Regions from separate parts of the Micromonospora sp. NPDC049230 genome, predicted to be linked through region 3. Evidence: riboswitches for the same ligand, from Rfam matches in the RefSeq annotation. Region 3 holds a riboswitch; each other region holds the start of a gene.
The links. A riboswitch is a leader RNA that binds a small molecule or an ion and turns the genes downstream of it on or off. The one in region 3 is predicted to bind cyclic di-AMP.

Region 1 (4,104 bases), on a different contig from region 3:
GGCTGCACCCTCGGCACGTGCTCGGCTGGTTGGCGCGGCCGGACCGGCTGCGGCGGTACGCCGGTGGGATCCTCTCCGGCGCGGAGATCCGGCTGCTCACCGCCGCATACCGGAACCTGGAGTCGGACGGCTTGACCATCGCCGACATCGCGCTGCTCGACGAGTTGGACGCCCTGCTCGGCAAGCCGGCGCAGCCGGCCAAGGCCCGGCGTGACCCGTTCCAGTTGGCCGGCGGCGTCCGTGAGCTGAGCACCGCCAGCGACCGGCAGCGGGCCGCCCGCGCGGCGGCGCGGGAGCGTCCGGAGGACTACCGGGACTACGCGCACGTGGTGGTGGACGAGGCGCAGGACGTCTCACCGATGCAGTGGCGGATGGTCGGTCGGCGTGGCCGGCTGGCCTCCTGGACGGTGGTGGGTGACCCCGCGCAGACCGCGTGGACCGGCGACCCCGACGAGTTGGACCGGGCCCGGGAGCAGGCGTTGGGCCGACGCAAGCGGCACGATTTCACGCTCACCACCAACTACCGCAACTCCTCGGAGATCTTCGCGGTGGCGGCGGCGGAGATCCGCCGGCTCTACCCCGATCTGCCGCTGCCGACGGCCGTACGCTCCACCGGGGTCGATCCGGTCGAACTGGTGGTGCCCGCGACGGGGTTGGAGACCGCGACCGTGCAGGCGGCCGCCGGCCTGCTGACCGAGGTGGAGGGCACGGTCGGGGTGATCACGCCGGTCCCCCGCCGGGACGAGGTCGCCGGTTGGCTCGCCGCGCTCGACGCGCCGAGGTTGCAGGTGGTCACCAGCCTGGAGGCCAAGGGCATGGAGTACGACGGAGTCGTGCTCGTCGCCCCGAGTGAGATCCGGGCGGATCCGGGCGCCGGGGTGCGCACCCTCTACGTGGCGCTGTCCCGGGCCACGCAGCGACTCACCACCATCGACCCCACCGGCTGATCCGTGCCAGCGTGCCAAACGGGCCAGCGGCGAACCCAACACTTCCATACATAGCGATGTGAACATACATTTGACCGGGCCCCGGTCGGCAGCGGAAGGTGGAGCTCGTGGGCGCAGGTCATGACCACCACCATGGGTCCGTCGCCAATGCCGCACAGCAGCACCGGGGCCGTCTCTGGGCGGCATTCGGGCTGCTCGCCACCCTGATGGTGGTCGAGACGGCAGCCGCCCTGCACACCTCCTCGCTCGCCCTGCTCTCCGACGCCGGGCACATGTTCACCGACGTACTCGGCATCGGGATGGCGCTCGCCGCGATCACCGCGACCCGACGGGCCACCGGTGACCCGCAGCGCACCTTCGGGCTCTACCGCCTCGAGGTGCTCGCCGCACTGGCCAACGCCGTCCTGCTCTCCGGCGTCGCGATCTACGTGGTGATCGCGGCGATCCGCCGCTTCGGCGACCCGCACGAGGTCGTCGCCGGCCCGATGCTCGCGGTGGCCGTGCTCGGCCTGCTCGCGAACGTCGCCGCCTTCGCCCTGCTCCGCCCCGGCGCCCGGGAGAGCATCAACCTTCAGGGCGCCTACCTGGAGGTGCTCGGCGACCTGCTCGGCTCACTCGGCGTGATCGGCGCGGCACTACTCATCGCCGTCACCGACTGGTGGTGGGCCGACCCACTGGTCGCGGTCGCCATCGGCGCGTTCATCCTGCCGCGCACCTGGCGGCTGGCCCGCGCCGCCGTCCGCATCCTGGTGCAGGCCGCCCCGGAACACCTCCAGGTGACCGCCGTGCACGACCGGCTGGCCGCGGTCCCCGGCGTGGTGGAGGTGCACGACCTGCACGTCTGGACGCTCACCTCGGGCATGGACGTGGCCTCCGCGCACCTGACCATGGCACCCGGCGCGGAGGTCGGCGCGGTGCTCACCGCAGCGCGTACCGCCCTGCACGACGACTTCCGGATCGAACACGCGACGTTGCAGATCGAGCCCGGCGCCGCCACCGGGGCCTGCGGCTCGATCGAGTGGTAACACACGTTTCCGTGATGACGTAGGCACCTTCCGTCACATCGGCTGCAACAGCCCCACCGGCACCGGTAGGCTCGGTCCCGGCCTCCACCAGGCGGCGCCCTCCAGGCGCCGGTGGCGGTCGCCGCCTAATCGCCCAACCAGGCGAACCGGGGAACCACGTTCCTGGGGTGCATCCGCGTCAGCGGTAGGGATCTTCCGTCCCGAACCCGTCAGCTAACCCGGTCGGCGGCTGACGGAAGGACATGCGCAGTGGCACCAGCACGACCACCCGCCGCCCGACTGGCGGCCCTGATCGTCGCGATGTTCGCCCTCGGCGTCGCGATCCCGGCCGGCAGCGTCTCGGCCGCTCCCCCGACCGGCCTGCGAGCCGCCGCCGCACCCGACTCCGACGAGGAGGGCGGCACCCCGTCGCTGCGCGCCCAACTTGAGGCCGCCAGCAAGGGCTACCTGGACGCGAAACGCGCTCTGGACACCTCCGTGCAGCGGCAGCAGCAGCTCACCACCCAACTGAAGACCATCGAGGTCGAGCTGGCCCAACGCGACGGCAAGGTCGGCCAGATCGCCGGCGTGGCGTACCGCACCGGCCGGCTCGGCGCGGTGTCGGCGCTGCTCAACAGCAGCAGCCCGGAGGGCTTCATGGACCGGGCCGCCGCCCTGGAGGCGGTGGCCGCCAACGAGGACCGGGTGCTGCGCGACCTGCTCGCCACCAAGGACCAGGCCAACCGCACCCGGGCCGCCCTGAACGGCGAGATCACCGAACAACGCAAGCAGGTCACGGTGATGGCCAAGCGCAAGGAGCAGGCCGAACGCGCCCTGACCGTCGCCAACACGCCCAAGCCGCCGCAGACCACCGCCGACACCGGCTCCAACCGGGGCACCTCCACCGCCAACGCGAAGGCCGCGCCGCGCAACTCCGACGGCTCCTGGCCATCCGAGTCGTGCAGCGTCAACGACCCCACGCCGGCCAACGGCTGCATCACCCCGCGCACCCTGCACGCGCTCGAACAGGCCAAGGCCGCCGGCTTCACCCGGTACGTCTCCTGTCACCGGCCCAGTGGCTCCGGCGAGCACCCGAAGGGCCGAGCCTGCGACTTCGCGGCGCAGAAGAGCGGCTTCGGCGGCAACGCCACCGGCGGCGACAAGACGTACGGCAACAACCTGGCCGCGTACTTCATCCGCAACGCCGACCGGCTCGCCGTGCTGTACGTGATCTGGTATCGGCAGATCTGGCTGCCCAGCAGCGGGTGGAAGTCGTACAGCGGCGCCGGTGGCACCCCGTCCACCGACCACACCAACCACGTACACCTGTCCGTCTACTGACCCACCCGACGGCCCCCGGCCCGGTCCGGGAATGATCCACTCGCGTTCGCCGACTCCGGGGTGTCCGGGACGACGGGATACCCCGGAGTCGGCGATGTCGTGTCGATCACGAGGGCGGGTCGTCACCAGGGCCGGGGTGCTCGCCGGGCCGGGCTACGTCGCCGGGCGTACCCCGGATGTCGTCGGCGGTCGGACGACCTGGCGCGGGTCGGCGGGCAGCATCGCGGTATGCGTCGGATCCCACCCACCGCCCGCAAGGGGCTCCTCACCCTGCACCTGGTCACCTCGCTCGGGTGGCTCGGTGCCGACCTGGTGCTCCTCACGCTCGGCATCGCCGTGCAGCGGGGTGCCGACCCGGCGGTGATCTACCCGGTCACGGCGCTTGTCGGCACTGTGCTGTTCGCGCCGCTGAGCGTCCTGGTCTGGCTGATCGGGGTCGCCAGCGCGCTGTTCACGCCGTGGGGCCTCTGGCGCTATCGCTGGGTGGTCGCCAAGCTCGTACTCACCACGGTCATGGTCGGGCTGGTGCTGTTCCTGCTCACGCCGAATCTGCGGCACGCCGGCGCGGTGGGCGCCGCCCTCCCCGCACGGGACCGCGTCGACCTGGTGATCGCGCCCGCGGTGTCGACCAGCCTGATGATCATCGCGACGGTGCTGTCCACCTACAAACCGTGGGGCCGCCGCCCCACCCGCCCTCCCGGGGCACGGCCGCAACCCGTGACCGGGCCACCGCAACCGGGCCACCGCGACCGGGCCCCCAAGATCGGGCCCCCAGATCGCGCTAAAACCAAGATGTAGTGGCCTCCCGACGC
Region 2 (4,104 bases), on a different contig from region 3:
CGCCCGTCGCAGTGCTCGCCATGTGTGACCGCCTTTCCGGATGTCCGCCCCGCCCCGGAAGTCTCGCCCGCCCTGCCCCCGGTGCGTCGCCCAGGGGTCGACCCGAAGTCAACGTATGAAATGTAAATCACGCATACCTTGACGCATCTTACGGTGCGTGTGACGGTGGAGCCCGAGCCAGCGCCCGCCGCCGGCCCGGCTGACAAGCCGGTTGACCAGGTCAAACGCGTGAATACGAGGTGCGGGGATGAGTCTTCCCGGAATGTCTGGCGGGCAGCCGGGTCCGCAGCGGACCACCGACCGGGCGTCCGCGATCAGCGATCCGGCGCAGGCGTACGCCGAGCTGACCGCCGGAAACCGGCGCTTCGTCAGCGGCGCCCCGCGCCACCCCAACCAGGACGCCGGGCGCCGGGCGGCGGTGGCCGACGGGCAGCACCCGTTCGCGGTGATCGTCGGCTGCTCCGACTCCCGCCTGGCCGCCGAGATCATCTTTGACCGGGGGCTTGGTGACCTGTTCGTGGTCCGCACGGCCGGGCACACCGCCGGTCCGGAGGTGCTGGGCAGCGTGGAGTACGCGGTGACAGTCCTCGGCACCCCGCTGGTGGTGGTGCTCGGCCACGACTCGTGTGGGGCGGTGCAGGCGGCGCGGGAGTCCGCGGCGACCGGCACGCAGCCTCCCGGGCACCTGGGCGCGGTGGTCGATGCCGTGCTGCCCAGTCTGTCCCGGGCCCGTAGCGAGGGTGTGGAGGACATCGACGGCATCGTCGACATCCACATCGCGCAGACCGTCGAGACGCTGCTCGGGCAGTCGCCCGTGCTGGCCGACGAGGTGGCGCAGGGGCGGTGCGCGGTGGTGGGTGTGTCGTACCGGCTCGCCGCCGGCGTCGTACGCCCGGTGGCGGCGGTGCCGGCCGGCTTCGCGACGCCCGACGTGCCGACCGGGTCACCGGACCCGGCCGCGGCCGCCTGACACGTCGAGGGCCGCCCCGCGCGAGGCGGAGCGGCCCTCGACGGAGGATCCGGTGGGTCAGAGCAGTGACATGTGGACGTGGTCGGTGTGGTCCGACGGCCCGCTGTACGATTTCCAGCCGCTCGCCGGGAACCAGATCTGCCGGTTCCAGATCACGTAGTAGATGCCGAGCCGGTCGGCGTTACGGATGAGGAACGCGGCGACGTTGTTGCCGTACGTCCGGGTGTCCTCGTTGTGCCAGGGTGCGAAGCCGCTCTTCTGTAGCGACCAGTCGCAGGCGCGGCCCTTCGGGTGCTCCCACGGCCCGCCGGGGCGGTAGCAGCCGACGAACCGGTTGAAGCCGGCCCGCTTGACCTCCTTGTACGCGTGCAGCGTCCGCGGCGTGATGCAGCCGGACGTGGTCGGATCGTTCTCGCTGCACGACTGCGCCTTCCAGTCACCGTCGGCGGTGCGGCCCGGCCCGATCTTGGCGACCGGCGAGGTGGCGTCCACCAGGCCGCCGGTGAAGCCCTTGCCGCCGACCAGGGAGAGCGCCTTGTCGGCCTCGTTCTTCCGCTTGGCCATCACGGCGGTCTGCTTCTGCTGCTCGCGAACCTCGGTGTCGAGGGCCAGCTTGGCCTCCTCGGCACGGGCCTTTGCCGCGTTGACCTCGGCGAGCTTGTTCTCGTTCACCATGTTGATCTCGTCGAGCATCGCGGCGCGCTGGACGAAGGTGTCGGGAGCGTCGCTTTCGAGCAGCATCGCGAGCGCGCCGATCCGACCGGTCCGGTACGACTGGGCGGCGATCTGCCCGACCTGTGGTGCCAACGCGTCCAGGTCGGCCTTGGCCCGGTCCACCTCCCGCGCCAGCTCAAGCTGCCGCTTCTTGGACTTGTCCAGTTTGGACTTGGCGGCGGAGTAGTCGCGGTTGGCCTGCTCGATGACGTCGTTGAGCAGCTTCGGCTCGCCGTCCTCCTCGTGCCCGGACGGTGTCGGGGTCGTCGGGGCGGCGTGGGCCGGCTGGGGCCCGGCGAGCACTGTCAGTGCGGCGATCACGGCCACCACGGGTGTCAACCAGCGGCGTAGGGGTGCCGTCACAATGTTCCCTTCCGTCGACCGCCGACCGGGTTAGCTGACGGGTTCGGGGCGGAAGTGGCCCCTACCGCTGACGCGGATTCACCCCACGTACCTGGGTCCCCGGCTCGCCGGTTGGCGATTGGGCGGTGGCCCCGCAGGCGCCGCTTCGCGCCTTCATCGGTAACCGGCAGCGAGGTTACCCGAGAGTGGACTGGGTGAGCTACGCCTGGATACCGACCAAAAGTGTCATTTCGCCATTGCGCTGGGTGATCAGTGACGCGGTTCTCAGGGTGGAGACCCGATCTGGTCACGCTGAGGAGTGTCACCATGTCGTTTCCGTGCTCCTGTTCGAATCCGGCCACCCGTCGATGGCCGTGGATGGGGGCGGGGTCCGCGTCTGGTCCGGCTCGTTGGTCCGAGAGGTTCGCGGTGAGCTGAGGGCGGCCATCGCCTCCGCCGGGTCCGGCTCCGGTGGTCGCCGGGCGGCGTCGGCGGGCGGTGTGGCATCGGCCCGCCCGGCGGCGGTGACGATCGCGGCCAGCCCGGTGGTCAGTGGCACGGCGGCGATCAGACCGAGCGTGGCGACCGCGCTGCGGACGATCTCCTGCGCGAGGAACTCACTGGTGAGGATCTGCCCGATCGGTCGTGCGTCGGCGGTGAGCAGGAGGAGCAGGGGCAGCGACGCGCCCGCGTACGCCAGCACGATGGTGTTGACAGTGGAGGCGATGTGCGCACGGCCCACCCGGGTCGCGGCACGGTACAGCTGCAACCGGGTCAGCCCGGGGTTGGCGTGCGCCAGCTCGGTGACGGTGGCCGCCTGGGTGACCGTCACGTCGTCGAGCACCCCGAGCGATCCGATGATGATCCCGGCGAGCAGCAGGCCGTGCAGGTCCACGTCGGCCTGGAACATCGACAGTGTCGTCGCGTCCTCGCTGCCGAAGCCGGTGAGGTGGGTCGCGGCCGTGGCGATGGTGGCCAACACACCGGTCAGCACCAGGCTGCCCAGGGTGCCCAGCACCGCCACCGAGGTCTGTGCGGTGACGCCGTGCGTCAGATAGAGCACCACGAACATGATCAGGGCCGCGCCGACCACCGCCACCAGGAGGGGTGATCCGCCGGCGGCGATGGCCGGCAGCACGAACGTGAGCAGGATGGCGAAGCTGGCCGCCAGCCCGGCGAGCGCGGCCAGACCCCGCCAGCGGCCGAACGCGACGATCGCCGCGGCGAAGATCACCGCCAGCCACAGCAGCGGGGTGCCGCGCTGGTGCTCGGCGATGTTCCAGTTGCTGGTGGCGGGGTCGGTGGGATCGGTCAGCTCGACGAGGATGACCTCGTCGCCGACCTCGACCCGTGGCGCGCCGGGTCCGTCGGGGATCGGTGTCCGTACCTGTTGACCGGCGGTCGGCCCGTCGTCCACCCGGACGTCGACGGTGCCGCACGGCCCGCCGCCGACCCGGGGTGTGCCCTCCGGGCTCGACGGCAGCGGCGGGCACGGCTCGGTCACCACCCGGGTCACCGTGCCGCCGTAGCGCGGCACGTCCGCCCCGCCGTCGGTCTGCGGTGTCCCGCCGCGCGGCCAGAGCAGCGCCGCGGCGAGCACCGTGGCGACGAAGAGGGGCGCCACCGTCACGACGAGGAGCCGCCGCACCCGGGGCGGGGCGGGCGGAGCGGAACGGGTGTGGTCGGAACCCAAGACGAGACTCCCAACGATCCGGTGCGGGATACGTGTCAGTGCGCCGGTCGGTTCATCCGCACCGTGGAATCGTGGCGCGAGACGCGGCGGATCGCTGACCGGCGACCACCTGATCACTGATGGCCAGTGCCCGGCCCCGGCGGTCAGCGGCGACGCCACGGCGTGGCGACGCCGGTGCCCGTTCGCGCAGCGGCATGCGGGGGGTCATCGAGGGGAATGCTAACCAGCCCGGCTCGGGGGCGCAGGTCGTGGCGGGGTGTCGTCGGTGCGGGGCCGCGTGCCGGCGTCGGGGTGCGGGGCGGTCAGCCGCGCTTCATCAGCCGGCCGACGGCCGCCATCATCTCGGTGGCCATCTCGTCGGCCCGCCCCTCGGCGGCCCCCTCGT
Region 3 (4,104 bases):
GCCGGGCGAGGATCCGTCGACAGTACTGGCCCGGTAGTACTCGCCCGGCAGCACCGCCCCGACGGCGTACCGCTGTCCGGCGGCCAGGGTGTACTGAAGCGGCGAGATCGCCTGGTAGGGCACTCCTGCCGGGTAGGCGGCCTGCTCCGGGTAGGCGCGTCCGTAGACCGGGATGGTGGCCCGGCCGGGCTTCGGGGTTGCCACCACGCCGGCGGTCCAGCTGGCGGTGGGCGCCGACGTCGGGTTGTGGAACCACGCCCGCTGCCCGAGGTACCAGATCGCCGTCCAGTCGCCCTGGCGGCCGGCAAGCGCGTACGTCTGACCGGCGGAGGCACGGGCACCGTGGTCCGACACCTCCATCGTGTTGGGGGTGCCGTCGGGGCGCAGCGCGATGTCGTTGACGAGCGGCGCGTCCGCGGCCGGCGCGGAGCGCAGCACCACCGCCGAGGAGCCGCGTGGCGCGCACGGCACACCGGCGGTGACGCAGCCGACGAACGCCGGCTGGTTGGTGGCGAAGTCCGGGTCGATCCGGACCAGACCGGTGGCCGGGGTGCCGGTGTCCAGCCGGGGCGCGTGCAGCAGCGTGAAGTAGTGCGTCCAGTCCCAGTACGGGCCGGTGTCCCAGTGCATCCCCGCAACGTTCGCGGCGACGGTGCCGGGCACGTTGTCGTGGCCGATGATGTGCTGGCGGTCCAGCGGGACGCCCAGCCGCAGCGCGAGGTGCCGGACCAGCTTCGCCGAGGCCCGGTACATCGCCTCGGTGTACCAGGTGCCCTGCGCCGCGAAGCCCTCGTGCTCCAGCCCGACCGCCTTGGCGTTGACGTACCAGTTGCCGGCGTGCCAGGCGACATCCTTGGTCCTGACGTGCTGGGCGACGTGCCCGTCCACCGAGCGCAGCGTGTAGTGCCAGCTCACGTAGGTCGGGTCCTGCACGAGTTGCAGGGTGGTCGCCCAACTCCCCTCGGTGTCGTGGATGACGATGTACTCGACCTTCTGCCGGGCGGGCCGGTCGGACAGGTCGTGGTTGCCGTAGTCCCCGTCGCCGAACGCCGCGTAGGGCGCCGGGATCCACTCGCAGGAGATGGTGCGGGGGCACTCCAGCCCGTCCGGGCGGGCGAGCCGGCGTAGACCCAGCCGGTCCAGCCAGGAACGCTCCGGGCGGATCGCCCGGGCCGGCAGCGTGATCCGCGCTCCGTCATCGGTCATCCGCGACGCGCCCGTGCCGATGGTGGTGAAGACCTCGTCGGCGAAGGCCGCCGCGGCGTCGGCGGTGTCCGCGCCGGCGTAGCGGGCCACCGCGCCGTACCAGGTGGCCGGGTCGGTGCCGGCACCGACCGGCGCACCCAACGCCCGCTGGTACGAGGCCAGCAGCGCCGCGCCGCCCCGGATGTTCACGCCGACGTCGGTACGCAGCGAGTCGGGGGCCGCGCCGGTCAGCGCGGCGGCGGCGTCCACGGTCTGCAACGCGGCGGCCGATGGTGTCGGGTCCGCCGGCCGAGGCGCGGGTTCCAGCGAGGTACGGGAGTCGTCGCCACGCGGATCCTCGGTGCCGCTGCCGGTGTTGTGGTGGCCGGCCACGGGGAGCGCGGCCACGCGTCGGGCGTCGGTCAGGTGCATCGGGCCGTAACCGCCGCTGGTGCTGGGTGTGCCGGCGTTGCTGTCCCAGCGGGACTCCAGGTAGGAGACGCCGAGCAGCACGTCGGTCGGTACACCGAACTCGGCCGCCGCGGCGGCGTACTGCTGCTGGCGGTCGCCGCCAGGCGCGGCGGCGGCGTTGGCGGGTGGCGGCACCGCGGTCGCGGCGGCGACCACGGCGGCGGCGAGCAGTGCGCGCCGGCCGGAGGACAGGGTTGGATGGTGCATCGAACCCCCCAGATTCCACGGGTGCAGGTCAGGTCACCTTCGCGCCGCCCGGGAGCCCGCGTCAATACCTTTCTATGTGTCGACCTGTCTGGAAAGAAATCTTCGCGTGTGGTCGGTGCCCCCTCCGATCGGTACGGAGTGTCACGGCCGCGCGGGTTGCGGAGGGGTAACAAGCGTCTCTACTCTGGTCTTTTGTCGGCCCGATAGCAGCTCCGCCCAGCCCGGGCGGTAACGGACCGACACCGCCGAGTCGTTTCCGAACGAACCGGGGACCCATGTCCCCCGGGGTGAATCCGCAGCCACTGCGGTAGGGCGCCGACTTCCCGCCCGAACCCGTCAGCTAACCCGGTAGGCGGTCAGGAAGAAGGAGTACGGAACCCCGGTGGCACTCCATGCCCCGCGGCCGTCGTCCGAACGGTCGGCAACAGCCGGCCCCATGCCGATCGCGCCGCGCCCACGCTGGTCCCGCTTCACCACCGCGCTCGCCGCACTGGCCGGCGTCGCCGTCGTCCTGGCCGGCAGCGCCACGGCGGCCCACGCCGACCCGTCCGTCGCCGAGATCGAACGCCAGATCGACGCCGACTGGAACAAACTCGAACCGATCATCGAACAGCACAACGCCACCCGGATCGACCTCGCCGCCAAGCGCAGGCAGGCCGACGCGCTGGCCGCCCGGATCGCCCCGCTGGAGCGCCAGGTCGACGCCGCGATGGACAAGGTCAGCGCCCTGGCGGTGCGCGCGTACAAGGGCGAGAACGTGCTGACCGTGAACGCCGTGCTGGGCAGCCGGTCACCCAGCGAGGTGGTCGGACAGCTGGAGATGCTCGACCGCTTCGCGCACAACCAGCAGCAGAACGTCCGCGAGGTGGCCGACCTGCGCGACACGTTGGCCGGGCAGAAGGCGCCGCTCGATGCGATGGTGGCCCAACTGACCCGCACCGAGGCTCAGCTGGCGGCGAAGAAGAAGCAGATCAACGAGGAGATCGACAAGCTACAGAAGCTGCGCCTCAAGGTGTACGGCAGCGGTGGCGGCGGTCCGCTGCGCCCGGCGCCCTGCCCTGCCAGCTATCCCGGTGGCGCCGCCGGCACGGCGGTCAAGTTCGCCTGCGCGCAGATCGGCAAGCCCTACGTCTGGGGTGCCGAGGGCCCGAACTCGTACGACTGCTCCGGGCTGATGCTGGCCGCCTGGGCGAAGGCCGGGGTGTCCCTGCCGCACAACGCCGCCGCGCAGAGCCGTGCCACCAAGAAGGTCGGCAAGCCCGACCTGCGCCCCGGTGACCTGGTCTTCTACTACAGCGACATCCACCACGTCGGCATGTATGTCGGCGGCGGCTGGGTGGTGCACGCCTCGCAGGCCGGCGAACCGGTCAAGATGAAGGGGGCCGATGACGGTCAGGTCCACAGCTACGGCCGTCCAGGCTGATCAGTGCGCTGACCGGGGGCCCGTCGCGATCCGTCGCGGCGGGCCCCCGTTGTCACGGGTTCACTTCAGCGGGTGGGCCAGGTGCGCCAGTGCTGCCAGGCGCGACTCGGCGTCGGCCCCCGCTGCCCCTGGTAACGCGAGCCGTAGACCGCCGACCCGTACGGGTGCTCGGCCGGCGAGGAGAGCCGGAAGATGCAGAGCTGCCCGATCTTCATGCCCGGCCAGAGAGTGATCGGCAGGTTCGCCACGTTCGACAGCTCCAGCGTGACGTGACCGGAGAAGCCGGGGTCGATGAAACCGGCGGTGGAGTGCGTGAGCAGCCCCAGCCGTCCCAGCGAACTCTTGCCCTCCAGCCGGCCGGCGAGCTGGTCGCCCAGCGAGATGACCTCCAGCGTCGAGGCGAGCACGAACTCACCGGGGTGCAGCACGAACGGCTCCCCGTCGGGCACCTCGATCGCCGACGTCAGGTCGTCCTGCTGCATCGCCGGGTCGATGTGGGTGTAAAGGTGGTTGTTGAAGACCCGGAACAGCCGGTCCAGCCGTACGTCGATGCTGGAAGGTTGGACCAGGGTGGGCTCGAACGGCTCCAGGCCCAGCGTGCCGGCCTTGATCTCGGAGACCAGGTCGCGGTCGGAGAGCAGCATCGGACCACCATAGCGGCGGCCCGAAAACCCACCAGATTCGGTGCCGGTGACCAGCGCGTCGAGGTCGCTGCTCGTACATTTGTTCGATAGAATGCTCACATGGCTTCCTGGTCCGAATTCGCCGCCGACGAGCCCCGACTCGCCGACGGGATCCGCGTTCTCCTCCAGCAGTAC
Region 4 (4,104 bases), on a different contig from region 3:
CCCGAGGTGTGCCACGATTCTCCGCCGCCCGTCGGCGAGGGTCTCGCTACTGATCGACTCGATGTCCTCCTCGTCGATCCCGACGACGTCCCGGACGACGGCCGCGGCGTCCGCGACCGGCCCGACGACGTCGACGGTCAGCACGACCCGTACGGCGTCCCGCAACGCCTCCTCGATCGCGTTGGCCAACTCGGCCTCGTCCGGACCGTCCTTCTCCCGGCCCCGCAGCCCCATCTCCCGGGTCTCCACCGGCCGATCAACCGGCCCGGGGTCGAACGGGTCGATGCCGGTCCGCACGTAGAGCGCCTCGACCGTCGGCGCATCGGTGAGCGGCCGGGTCGCCTCCATCGCCGCCACCATCCAGACGCCGAGCGGCGACCTGCGCAGGCGCCCCGTCAGCAATCCGAACTCGGCGGCCAGGGCGTCCACCCCGGTCCCGAATGGAGCCTGCGGTGACACCTCGACCAGGGGCAGCACCAGGAGCAGCGCCAGACCCCAGACGCCGCCCCCGTCGACCGCCACCGGGTGCAGGTCGACGGACCACACGTCCGCCCTCCCGAGCAGTGGAAGGCAGCGGACCAGGGCGGTGTCGAGATCCGGGGCCGTCAGCCGGGCGTGCACCCGGACCACCACGTCGTCGTCGGACGCCGCCACCGGCAGTCGCCTGACCCGGCGCCGGACGGCGAGGACCGATGCGTCGGCGGGCAGCCACTCCGGTGGATCCCACCACTGCTCCGCGGTGTCACCGACCGCGCCGACGGACACGCTCAACGGCGTCACCCCGTCGGTCGTCCGCTCCCGACCGGCGGCGAAACCCATCGGGTAGCCCGCCGCCGATTCCACGACGTCCAGGTCACCACGGCCCCACCGGAAGCGCTCCAGCAGCGGGGCGGCCAGCTGCCGCACCGCCTCCCCGCCGGACGCCGACGGGGCGGCCGGCGTCAGCGTCAGGTCCAGGTTCACCCCGCTGCGGGGGCCGTCGACCTCGGTTCGGGACGCCGTGAGGCTGACCGCGCCGAGCGACGCGACGAGCGGCCGGCAGCGACCTGCCGCGTCGTCGAGTCGGGTGTCGACGACGTTCAGGCTCACGGTGGTGATCAGGGCATGCTCAACAGTGGACATCACCGCGGGATGGTAGACGTCGGGGTGCGGCGCCACCACGGGTTTCGCACCCGCGACGGAGGGGACGTACCCCGGGCCGGCGGAAGAGACGCCGCGGGCGTCGGCCCCTCGTGGGGGACGACGCCCGCGGCGGTCGGTGCGCCTGGGTCAGGCGGAGTAGCCCCGGCTGGTGATCCAGTTGGCCAGGTCGATGGTGGTGATCCAGTACGACGGGTCGGTCGGGTTCGCCGAGTCGGCGATCCGCACGGTGCGACCGTTGTCCTTGTAACCGACGACGGCGACGTAGTGGCCGCCGCCGTAGGAATGCCAGCTGCCGTCGGTGTCGGTGGCGTCGCCGACGACGTTGGCCACCACACCCCGGCCGTCGGTGATGGCCCGGACGACGTCGGCCTGGAGCCGGTCCATCTGCGCCGGGCTGGGCGCGCTGGGGAACATCCGGGTCCGGTACGGGGAACCCTTCACCTCGGCGTTGAGCGCCCGGGTGGTGTCCTCGGCCGAGTTGGTGCCCATCTCGGTGGTGCCCAGTTCGGCCGCGAGTTCCTCCTGGGTGCGGTCGATCCCGGTGGCGCTGAGCGCGTTGCGGGTGGCCGCCGGGCCGCAGTTGTAGTACGTGTTCTGCGCCTCGTACTCGTAGTCGAGGACCTTTGTCGCGGGCGGCTTCGGCCGCGTCGGCTTGCGGGTCAGATCCGGGTTGCTGCTGACCTTGGCGGCGGGCGCCGGGGCGCTGGTGGCCGGGGCGGCGCTGGACGGCGCGGCGCTGGCCAACGGGGAGGCGTCGTCGTGCGAGGTGGTGACGTCGCTGCGCATCTCGGCGACAGTGGTCGCGGTGCGCTGAGCGGCCGGGGCGTCGTCGGCGACGGTGAGCAGGGTGCCGGTGGTGGCGGCGAGCACGAGGGCCGCGGCGGAGGCGGCGACGATCTGGTACGGGCGCTCGGTCGCGATGCGGCGGAGCTGACGCTGCATGGTGTGCTTCACGGGGTCCTCCACGGATCGGGGGGAGAGCGGCACACCGGGGCGCGATCGGCGTCCGGGCAGGCGCCAGCGCGCGGACCGTGGTCCGCGGATGGTGAACCGCTCAGGGGAACGCCCGGCACGGCCGGGCGGGAGAGGCGATGACCCGGGGGGTCAGCTCACCGTCACTGGACGGATGAGCGGGGGCACCGCTGCGCCGTGGAGGCGAGGGAACAGCCGAGGGGTGGAAAGGTGCTGCACGAGTTTGGAACTCCTTCCGACACCGCCTACCGGGTTAGCTGACGGATTCGGGCGGGAAGATCGCCCTACCGCGGGCCGTGGCTCGCGGATTCACCCCGGACTTACTGATGGGTCCCCGGTTCGTTGATCACGATTGAGCGGGTCGGCGCGGCGTCGCCTCTTGCGATCGGTTACCGCACCGGACGGGACGACACTACTGGCCCGTCCGCACCCTGCCAAGCCGTCCTCACCTGCGTAAACCTCAATACGCGCCGCAATTTCTGCGCGTATTGCCGATGACGTGACTCGATGGGACAACCGGTTACGGCGGCGCCTACGGTCGACAACCGGACAGGCCGCCGACAATGCGGCCACAATCCCGGGAAAAATCGAGCCGATCGTGCCGGACGCCCGAATCGCAAATCCCGTGACCGGGCTCACATAACGGATCGGGCTCGAAGGGCACGGGCCGGGCGCCAGCGAGCCACCACGGCGGGCCGGGGCACCCCGCGCACCAACCGGCGGGCGGGTGCCGGGCTCGGCCGCAACCGGGCAACCGCCGTGGCCGCCTCCGCGACGAGGGTACGCGCCGAGGAGGCGGCCAGGTCCGCATCCCGCCAGGCGGCCCGCTCCGCCGTGGCCGCGGCCTGGTAGTCGGCCAGCCTCGCGTCCCGGATCGCCCGGCTGAGCAGGGCCTCCTGCTCGACCGGGTGCCGCCGGGGATCCCAGCCCCGTCGCCCGAAGACGTCACCGAGCTGCGCCATGGTCAGGTCACCCCGCCAGTACGCCGCCGTCGCCGCGCGGTGCAGGTAGCGCTCCCGCGAGGCGTACTCGGCGGGGGTGCGGGGGGTACCCGGGGTGGGTAGCGCCCCGGACCCCGCGAAGCGACGCGCGGCGGTGTCCGCCTTGTCGTAGCGCGCCCAGGCCCGTTCCATCTGGTCCTGAGCCGTCAGCCAGGCATCCCGTCGCCGCCCGGCCGTCCTGGCAGCGCCGGCCGCGGCGACTGCCACCTCCTCGGCGTACCGGTGCCTGTCGACGGTTTCGGCCGCGGCCACCTCGCGGGCGGTCGGGACGGGCGGCGACGGGTCGTCGGCGGGTCGGTCCCGTTCGGGCCGGGCGACAAGCACGGCGAGTACGCCGAGCGCCAGCAGGAACAGGGCCGACCAGATGGCAGCGGCCTGCGGCACCTCGGTTACGAACTGGTAGAAAACGGTTGTCTCCATGGTCGGCACCTCGCGGAGGAAGCAGAGCGGTGGGAGCCCCACCGGCCGCCCGGCCACGGCGGGCCACGGATCGGCAGGGTGCGGAGCTGGTGGGTCGACAGGGCGCGGCGACGGGACGCGTGTCCCGGATGGCTCAGCGCCCGGGTGGGCCCCGGGGCGGCGAGCTGTGCAGACCGTCGACGAGCGGCAGCCGGTCGGACCTGGTCTCGCACACCGGCAGCACGCCGGTCGCGATGGCGCCCTGGGCGCCGGGAAGAGCCGGTTGCGCATCGACCGACCAAGCCGGGAAGACCCCTTCGGCGACACCCGCACGGGCCGCCGGCACCGGGTGCGCGGCATCCTCGGCCGCGGCTCGCCAGGTGGGCTGGCAGGACGTCGCGAGCGAACCGGAGCCGAACTGCGACAGCACCGCGCTCTGGCTCGGCACGGCGCTCAGGCCTGGTAGGGCGCCTGGCGTCGGTGCGGCGGCCGAGGCCGGGCCCGCGCCGAGCGCCAGGGCCGCGACGACGGCGAGGCTGGTCAGCACCCGTGTCGCCCAGCGCGCCACCCACCACAGCGGACAGGTGAA

Region 1: linked by a shared signal. The riboswitch ahead of AB0A95_RS00600 (hypothetical protein) and the one ahead of AB0A95_RS09210 (NlpC/P60 family protein) in region 3 are both predicted to bind cyclic di-AMP.
Region 2: linked by a shared signal. The riboswitch ahead of AB0A95_RS05180 (hypothetical protein) and the one ahead of AB0A95_RS09210 (NlpC/P60 family protein) in region 3 are both predicted to bind cyclic di-AMP.
Region 4: linked by a shared signal. The riboswitch ahead of AB0A95_RS04005 (C39 family peptidase) and the one ahead of AB0A95_RS09210 (NlpC/P60 family protein) in region 3 are both predicted to bind cyclic di-AMP.

Annotation. Positions count from the first base shown of each region.
Region 1 covers NZ_JBEZCZ010000001.1:124,761-128,864, reverse strand. Annotated here, with positions in the region: gene AB0A95_RS00610 (AAA family ATPase) at 1-947, shown strand, start outside; gene AB0A95_RS00605 (cation diffusion facilitator family transporter) at 1,055-1,972, shown strand; cyclic di-AMP (ydaO/yuaA leader) riboswitch at 2,085-2,216, shown strand; gene AB0A95_RS00600 (hypothetical protein) at 2,273-3,292, shown strand; gene AB0A95_RS00595 (hypothetical protein) at 3,521-4,090, shown strand.
Region 2 covers NZ_JBEZCZ010000004.1:147,624-151,727, reverse strand. Annotated here, with positions in the region: gene AB0A95_RS05190 (helix-turn-helix domain-containing protein) at 1-22, opposite strand, end outside; gene AB0A95_RS05185 (carbonic anhydrase) at 263-970, shown strand; gene AB0A95_RS05180 (hypothetical protein) at 1,028-2,047, opposite strand; cyclic di-AMP (ydaO/yuaA leader) riboswitch at 2,052-2,182, opposite strand; gene AB0A95_RS05175 (YibE/F family protein) at 2,349-3,719, opposite strand; gene AB0A95_RS05170 (metal-sensitive transcriptional regulator) at 4,022-4,104, opposite strand, start outside.
Region 3 covers NZ_JBEZCZ010000007.1:172,865-176,968, forward strand. Annotated here, with positions in the region: gene AB0A95_RS09205 (N-acetylmuramoyl-L-alanine amidase) at 1-1,863, opposite strand, end outside; cyclic di-AMP (ydaO/yuaA leader) riboswitch at 2,097-2,232, shown strand; gene AB0A95_RS09210 (NlpC/P60 family protein) at 2,300-3,286, shown strand; gene dcd (dCTP deaminase) at 3,352-3,930, opposite strand; gene AB0A95_RS09220 (pyridoxamine 5'-phosphate oxidase family protein) at 4,030-4,104, shown strand, end outside.
Region 4 covers NZ_JBEZCZ010000003.1:200,227-204,330, reverse strand. Annotated here, with positions in the region: gene AB0A95_RS04010 (hypothetical protein) at 1-1,125, opposite strand, end outside; gene AB0A95_RS04005 (C39 family peptidase) at 1,270-2,097, opposite strand; cyclic di-AMP (ydaO/yuaA leader) riboswitch at 2,343-2,484, opposite strand; gene AB0A95_RS04000 (hypothetical protein) at 2,751-3,536, opposite strand; gene AB0A95_RS03995 (hypothetical protein) at 3,670-4,104, opposite strand, start outside.